Regions from separate parts of the Janthinobacterium sp. SUN211 genome, predicted to be linked through region 1. Evidence: riboswitches for the same ligand, from Rfam matches in the RefSeq annotation. Region 1 holds a riboswitch; the other holds the start of a gene.

Region 1 (4,174 bases):
CGGCACCTGGTGCGGCGCGCCGTTGAGCGTGATGTCGATCAATGCAGTCATCACGCCCTCCTTCAGACCTTGCGGTACAGCTCGGCGCCGTTCTTGATGAATTCGATGGCTTTCACCTCCATCCCCTGCTGCAGCGCCTTGTCTTCCGCGATGCCCATGCCGGCCGCGTATTCGCGCACTTCCTGCGTGATCTTCATCGAGCAGAAATGCGGGCCGCACATGGAGCAGAAATGCGCCACCTTGGCCGAATCCTTGGGCAAGGTTTCATCGTGGAATTCGCGCGCCTTGTCCGGGTCCAGGCCGATGTTGAACTGGTCGTCCCAGCGGAATTCGAAGCGGGCTTTCGACAGCGCGTTGTCGCGGATCTGTGCGCCCGGATGGCCTTTCGCCAGGTCGGCCGCGTGCGCGGCGATCTTGTACGTGATGATGCCGTCCTTGACGTCCGCCTTGTTCGGCAAGCCCAGGTGTTCCTTCGGCGTCACGTAGCACAGCATGGCCGTGCCATACCAGCCGATCATGGCTGCGCCGATGCCCGAAGTGATGTGGTCGTAGCCGGGCGCGATATCCGTCGTCAGCGGCCCCAGGGTGTAGAACGGCGCCTCGCCGCACTGTTCCAGCTGCAAGTCCATGTTTTCCTTGATCAATTGCATGGGCACGTGGCCCGGACCTTCGATCATCACTTGCACGTCGTGCTTCCAGGCAACTTGCGTCAGCTCGCCCAGGGTTTTCAGCTCGCCCAGCTGGGCCTCGTCATTGGCGTCGTAGATGGAACCGGGGCGCAAGCCGTCGCCCAGCGAGAACGACACGTCATACGCCTTCATGATTTCGCAAATCTCTTCGAAATGCGTGTACAGGAACGATTCCTGGTGGTGCGCCAGACACCATTTCGCCATGATGGAGCCGCCGCGCGAAACGATGCCCGTCAGGCGCTTGGCTGTCATCGGCACATAGCGCAGCAGCACGCCCGCGTGGATGGTGAAGTAATCGACGCCCTGCTCGGCCTGCTCGATCAGGGTGTCGCGGAAGATTTCCCACGTCAGATCTTCCGCCTTGCCATTGACCTTTTCCAGCGCCTGGTAGATGGGCACGGTGCCGATGGGCACGGGGCTGTTGCGCACGATCCATTCGCGCGTCTCGTGGATGTGCTTGCCGGTCGACAAGTCCATCACGTTATCGCCGCCCCAGCGGATGGCCCAGGTCATCTTTTCCACTTCCTCGCCGATGGAAGACGTCACGGCGGAATTGCCGATATTCGCATTGATTTTCACCAGGAAATTGCGGCCGATAATCATCGGTTCCACTTCCGGGTGATTGATATTGGCGGGGATGATGGCGCGGCCGCGGGCGATTTCCTCGCGCACGAATTCCGGCGTGATTTCGACCGGGATGCTGGCGCCGAAGGACTGGCCCGGATGCTGGCGGCCCATCAGGTCGGCCAGGCGCTCGCCCATGGGGCCGGAAGCCTTGAGTTCGCGCAAATACTCCTGGCGGCGCATGTTTTCGCGGATGGCGACGAATTCCATTTCCGGCGTGATGATGCCTTGGCGCGCGTAATGCATTTGCGTCACGTTCTTGCCGGCGATGGCGCGGCGCGGCTTGCGGTGCAAATTGAAACGCAGCTCGGCCAGCTTCGGGTCCGCCAGGCGGGCGATGCCGTAGTCGGAGGTGGGGCCAGGCAATTCTTCCGTGTCGGCACGCTCCATGATCCATGGCAGGCGCGGCGTATCGAGGCCGGAGCGGATATCGATGTTCACGTCCGGGTCCGTGTACGGGCCGGATGTGTCGTAGACGTAGATCGGCGGATTCTTTTCGCCGCCGAACGATGCTTCCGTGTCGGACTGGCTGATCTCGCGCATGGGCACGCGGATGTCGGGGCGGCTGCCTTGCACGTAGATCTTGCGCGAATTGGGCAGCGGCGCGATGGCGGCTTCGTCGACCGTGGCGGTGGCGGAAAGGAATTTCGGATTGGCGTTCATTTTGGCTCCTTGGCTAGACTATTTTTCAGCCTGGAGCCAGCTAAGGAGGTTCGGAATTGCGCACGCGGAAAAGCGGGGTGCAGTCATCCTAAAGCTTCCCTTCGCTGGCATTATCCAGATCAGGTTCGGAGGGTATTTCTCACCCGCGCTTGCACCGTGTTTCCACAGCGAAAGGCAGGACCCCTAGCGTTTGCCGCCTTGCGGCAGCGAGCCAATTATACGCGGTTCGCGCCGCGTGGCCAGATGATTTCTTGCAGGTGTCGTCTTTGCGCATCTGCTGCATTGCAACAGACGGCAGCGCGCTTATTTCTTCTTGCCCCAGCGCCAGCTGGTCGGTTCGCCCTTCAGCTGGCAGATGAAAATGAGCACGGCAACGATGGCCACTTCATAGACGATGTAGCCGACCAGCATGGTTTGCGGAGGGAACAGGAAGGCGCCGCAGGCGAACAGCGCCAGCGCGGCCAGGAACACCAGCCAGCCTTGCCAGGTGATGGGCAAGCCCCAGCCCCAGCCATAGGTCTTGGCGGGGAACCAGTAGGAGGGAGATTTGTCGGTCATGATTTTTCCTGGTCTGTATCGATGGCGCCCAGTATAAATCAGGCACTGCGATGGCGCTCCGTGACATCGAGGCCGATGCCGCGGTAGCCGATGAAGCGGCTGCCCGTGTCGAACATCGGTTCGCCGCTCACCTGCAGGTATTGCGTGCTGCCGTCGAGGTTGGCGCGGCTGTAGATAAAGTCGAGAAACGGTTCCCTTGCGGCAATCTTGGCGTCGAGCAAGGCGCGTTCGGCCGCGTTCCAGCGCTGCGGCTCTTCCTCGCTGCCGATGCCCAGCATTTCAGCCACGGGGCCGGAAAAGCGCGTCAAGTTGCCCTGCGCATCCTGTTCCCAGTACCAGTCGGACGACAGTTCCGTGAAGCGCTGGAAGCGCGCTTCGCTTTCGCGCAGCTCCGCCGTGCGCACTTCCACCATCTGTTCCAGCGACTTGTTGTATTCGGCCAGCTTCTGGTACAGCAATCGCACTTCCAGCATGTTGTGGATGCGCGTCTTGACTTCCACCAGGTCGAAGGGCTTGCTGACGAAATCCTTGGCGCCCGCCTGCAGCGCGCGCAGCTTGTGGCCGGGCTGGGCCGTGATCACCAGCACGGGCAGATAGCTGCCCGCCTCGAGGTCGCGCAAGCCTTCCATGACTTCAAAACCATCCATTTCCGGCATCTGCAAGTCGAGCAGGATCAGGTCGTAGCGGTGCTGCTGGTGCAGCGCGCGCACGGCTTGCGGGTCCATGGTGGAGGTGATGCGCGTATAGCCGGCATTGCGCAGCACCTGTTCCAGCAGCATGACGTTGGCCTCCTGGTCATCGACGATGAGGATGCTGGCGTTCAGGATCTCGGTGGCTTGAAGCATGGCGGTATTCCTAAAAATAAATGCTGAATTAGCGTACTGCATGAGTGTCGTCGGCCAGGCCGTGCGCGGCCGCATGGTGCAGGGCCACGTCGAGCGCATCCATGAATTCGACGACCTTGATCGGCTTGGTCAGGTAGCGGAAGAAGCCCGCTTCCAGGCCCTTTTCGATGTCGCGCGGCACGGCGTTGGCCGACAGGGCCATCACGGGAATATGTTTCGTGAGCGGATCGTCGTGCAGGATATGCAGGGCGCCATAGCCGCTGATGCCGGGCAGGTTGATATCCATCAAGATCACGTCCGGTTGATACGTGCGCGCCAGGTCGATGCCCAGGTGCGCATCGATGGCCGTCAGCAGCTTCAAGTCGCTGCGGCGGGCGATCAATTGCTCGACCAGCGCCAGGTTGGCGGGATTGTCTTCCACGTACAGCAAGGTGCGCTGGCTTTCCTGCGCCTCCTGCGCCTGCGGCAGCGCGTCGCCGTCGCCCAGCATCAGTGCCGGCGCATTGCTGGCGGCCAGCTCGAACCAGAAGGTGGTGCCCACGCCGACGGTGCTGTCGACGCCGATGGTGCCGCCCATCAATTCAATCAGCTGCTTGGTGACGACGAGGCCGATGCCCGTGCCCTCTTCCGTGCTGTTTTCCTGTCCCAGGCGGTTGAAGGGCTGGAACAGCTGCGCCACCTGCCCCGCATCGAGGCCGGCGCCGCTGTCGCGCACGCTGACGCGCACCTTGGCGCCGCGCTGGCTGCAGTCGACGGTGACGGAACCACCGCCCTGGTTGTATTTGATGGCGTTCG
Region 2 (4,174 bases), on a different contig from region 1:
CGTCTGGGTGCCCGAGTATTTACGCGAGTTTGTGGAAACGCAAGGCAGGGTGCCCGTGGCGGCGGATCAGTATGGTATTGCGCGTACGCAAGTCGAACGCGAAGCGGCCGCTGCCGCCCAAGCCCGCCACTTCCTGTTCTGCGACACGACGCCCTTGATGACGGTGGTCTACAGCCGCCATTATTTTCACGGCGCCGATGCGCAACTGGCGGCGCTGGCCGATGCCACACAGTACGATCTGACCCTGGTCACGGCGCCCGACAGCCCCTGGGTGGCCGATGGCTTGCAGCGCGAGTCGGAAGCCGTGCGCCAATTGATCTACCGCTACCTGCTCGATGAGCTCGACGCGCGCGGCATCGTCTACCACGTGCTGCGCGACAGCCTGGAAGCGCGCCTGGAACAGGCGGCGCCTTTGCTGCAGCAGGCGCTCGCTGCGGCGCCTGCCATTTCCCTCAATTAAAAGTCAAACTGCGCCGAGACCTTGAAGGTGCGGCTGGCGCCCGGGAACAGGTAGCCGCCCGCTTCCGGCGTCACGTCGCGCCAGTAGAACTTGTCGGCCACGTTGTTGACGGCGGCACGCAGCACGGCGCGCGTGCCGGCGATGCGCGTGGCGTACGCGGCGCCCAGGTTGAACACGTTGTACGACGGCACGAAGGTCGTGTTGCTGTACTCGAACGCTTTTTTGCCCGCATATTCCCAGCTGCCATTCACGCTCAAGCCCGCCACCTGTTGCACGGCGTAATCCGCATGCACGGCTGCCTTGAAGGCTGGCACATTGGGCACGCGCTTGCCGTCGAGGTCCGCATTGCCCGTGCCTGACTGCTGGCTGTTCAGGGCCGTTACGGACGCGCCCAGGCTCAGGCTGGACGATGCCTTGCCCTGGGCCGACAATTCCAGCCCCCGGTGCTGGGCCTGGCCATTGCGGACGAAATAATTCTCGGCGTTCACATATTCGAGACCTTTGCGAATCTGGAACAGGCTGGCCGCCAGCATGAAGTCCGGCGTCACATCCATCTTCACGCCCAGTTCGACCTGCTTCGAGCGGCTGGGCGTCAGCTCCACATTGGCGTTTTTCTCATAGATGCTGGCTGTGCCGCCATGTTCCATGCCCTGCGAGTAGGCCGCATACACGGAGAGATTGTCGAGCGGGGTGTAGACGAGCGCCACGTTGGGCAGCAGGAAGTCGTGCTTGGCGCGGATTTCCGTGTCGGCCTTCAGTACGTACTGGTAGCCATCGACATTGATGTGGCGCAAGCCGCCATGCAGCTTCCAGTTCGGCGCCAGGCTGACGATGTCCTGCACGAAGACGGCGTTTTCCTTATCGTCGCGCACCAGGCGCACGGGGCCAGTCGAAGCCGGCGATGGTGCAACGATGACAGGGCGGTAGATATTGCTGATGCCCACTTCCTTATACACGTACAGGCCGGCGCGGTCCTTGCGGCGGAAGGTCGATACGCCGGCCGTGAATTCATGGCGCAGGGAACCGGTGGCGAACTTGCCCTGGATCATGGCTTGCGCGCTCAGCGGTTTTTTCGTCTCGCCCAGGCTGCGGAAGTCCCACACGGAGAAGTCGCCATTGCTGCAGAATACAGGCATCCAGCCTTCCGGGCTGCAGCCATACGGATAGGCCGTGTAGTCGTCGCGCTTGAACGAGTGCTGGTTGGCCGACAGGGTGGCATGCCAGTCGTCATTGAACGCGTACTGGAAGCGCAGGCCGAGATTGCTGGTGACGGTTTCCACGGGGTGCGTCCACGGTTGCTTGTTGAGCATGGCGTCGGCGCTGACGTTGGCGGGCAGGCTGCCATTGCTCAGCAACTGGAAGCCGGGCGCCGTCACTTGTGCCTTGTCCTGGTAGTCGGCATCGATTTGCAGCAGGGCTTGCGGGGAAATCTGCCAGTCGAAGGCGCCGGAAATGAACTTGCGGTTGCCGTCCGCGCCCTTGATGTAGGAGCGCAGGCGCTCTGCCGCCACGTTGATCCGGTAGCCGAAGCGCGTGTCTTCCAGGCGGCCGCCCAGGTCGACGGCGCCATACAGCGTGCCGCGCTCGCGCGTTTCCACGGTGACCGTGCGCAGCGGGGCGGCGGTGGGGCGCTTGACGATGAAGTCGATCACGCCGCCCGGCGCGGCCACGCCTGCCTGCAAGCCGGCCAGGCCCTTCAGCACTTCGATGCGTTCCTTGTTTTCCAGCGGGATTTGCGTGTCGCCAGGAATGGCCACGCCATCCTTGCGGTAGCTGGAATTGGTGTCGAGCTTGAAGCCGCGTATCGTAAACTGTTCCGCATAGCCGACGGCGTTGTAGGAATCGTTGATGCTGGCATCGAGCTTGACGGCATCGCTGAGATTGCGGATCTGCAAGTCCTGCATGTCTTTTTGCGAAATGACGGTGACGGATGCCGGCGTCTGCAGCAGCGGCGCGTCACTGAAGCCGCCCACGGAGGCGCGCTTGGCGGCCGGCGCCTTGCTGGCCGTGACGACGACTTCGGCCATGCTTTGCGCCTGCGGGTCGGCTGCGTCGGAAGCCAGGGCGGGCGCGGCAAACGCGTGCAGGATGGCCAGGGTCAGAACAGAAACGGATAAATTCGGTGTGGACATAGATTGCTCGTGGTTCAAGCCGTCTCGGAAAAGAGCACGGCAGGCTGCTTGTTCGGCTGGCGCCAACGCAGGAGCTATCAAAGGAGGGAGGTACTTTGCGCTTTCCTTCGCTGGCATTATCCAGATCAGGTACGAAGGGTATCTCTCACCCGGATGACTGCTCCAGGACCCCTAGCGAAATGACAGCTTAGCATGAACCACGGCCAGCTGTCCCACCTGGCTGACCGTTTTACAACAGTGTGGTGCGAATCTACAGACTGAGTTCCAGCACCTTGCGGCTGACGGCGGGCGTCACTTCGCGCTGTTCGCCCAGGGCCGTCATGCCGTGCGCTTCCAGGGCGGACACGACGGCGTCCACGCTGGCGTGATTCAGGCCGTAGTCGGCCAGGCGCGTCTTGACGCCCATGTGGCGGAAGAAGAATTCCGTGCGCGCGATGGCGGCCTCGATGCGGCCATCCTCGTCGCCGCCGTCCAGGCCCCACACGCGGGCCGCGTATTGCAACAGCTTGGCGCGCTTGGCTTGTTTGCGCACGCGCAACATGCTGGGCAGGATGATGGCCAGGGTTTGCGCATGGTCGAGCTCGTACAAGGCCGTCAATTCGTGGCCGATGGCGTGCGTGGACCAGTCCTGCGGCACGCCCACGCCGATCAGGCCGTTCAAGGCCAGGGTGGCGCTCCACATCACGTTGGCGCGCACGTCGTAGTCGTCCGGGTGCGACAGGGCCTTCGGGCCTTCTTCGATCAGGGTCAATAAAATGCCTTCGGCGAAGCGGTCTTGCACGGACGCGTTCACAGGGTAGGTCAAATACTGTTCCATCACATGCGCGAACGCATCGACGACGCCATTGCCCACCTGGCGCAGCGGCAAGGTGAACGTCTTCGACGGGTCCAGCACAGAGAATTTAGGATAGACCTTGCGGCTCATGAACGAGCGCTTTTCCTGCGTGGCCTTGCGCGTGATCACGGCCGAGCCATTCATTTCGGAACCCGTGGCCGGCAAGGTCAACACGGTGCCGAAGGGCAGGGCGGCTTCGACGATCTTGCCGCCTTTGGCCAGGATGTCCCAGGCCACGCCTTCGTGCAGGGCGGCCGCGGCGATGAACTTGGTGCCATCGACCACGGAACCGCCGCCGACGGCCAGCAGGAAATCGATGCGCTCGCTTTTCACCATGGCCACGGCCTGCATCAGGGTTTCATAGCTGGGATTGGGTTCGATGCCGGCAAATTCCAGCACCGTATGGCCGGCCAGCGCCGCCTTGACTTCATCGTAGACGCCGTTCTGCTTGATGCTGCCGCCGCCATACGTCATGAGCACTCTGGCCTGGGGCGGGATCAGCGCCGTGATGGCGGCGATCTGGCCCTGGCCGAAAAGGATTTGCGTCGGATTGTAAAAGTCGAAATTGAACATGGGGCTCCTGCCGCTGAGGTTTAGGCTGTTGCTGAGCCATGATTATGGCCGAATGGGTGGAAACGTGCCGTGGACGCTTGAGCTTTTCGTCCGCGCGGTGGAGAATGCAGCCGATGTCACCACCACGCGAAAAGGAATGCGCATGACCACCGTCCCACTGGAAGAATCCGGCCT

Evidence for each region. A riboswitch is a leader RNA that binds a small molecule or an ion and turns the genes downstream of it on or off. The one in region 1 is predicted to bind thiamine pyrophosphate.
Region 2: linked by a shared signal. The riboswitch ahead of O3301_RS10295 (TonB-dependent siderophore receptor) and the one ahead of thiC (phosphomethylpyrimidine synthase ThiC) in region 1 are both predicted to bind thiamine pyrophosphate.

What each region holds. Positions count from the first base shown of each region.
Region 1 covers NZ_JAPWIC010000009.1:151,277-155,450, forward strand. The annotation lists gene thiS (sulfur carrier protein ThiS) at 1-42, opposite strand, end outside; gene thiC (phosphomethylpyrimidine synthase ThiC) at 63-1,976, opposite strand; TPP riboswitch at 2,056-2,171, opposite strand; gene O3301_RS24920 (hypothetical protein) at 2,280-2,534, opposite strand; gene O3301_RS24925 (response regulator) at 2,573-3,379, opposite strand; gene O3301_RS24930 (ATP-binding protein) at 3,408-4,174, opposite strand, start outside.
Region 2 covers NZ_JAPWIC010000002.1:1,007,502-1,011,675, forward strand. The annotation lists gene O3301_RS10290 (ATP-binding protein) at 1-460, shown strand, start outside; gene O3301_RS10295 (TonB-dependent siderophore receptor) at 457-2,592, opposite strand; TPP riboswitch at 2,678-2,775, opposite strand; gene O3301_RS10300 (iron-containing alcohol dehydrogenase) at 2,843-4,000, opposite strand; gene O3301_RS10305 (hypothetical protein) at 4,143-4,174, shown strand, end outside.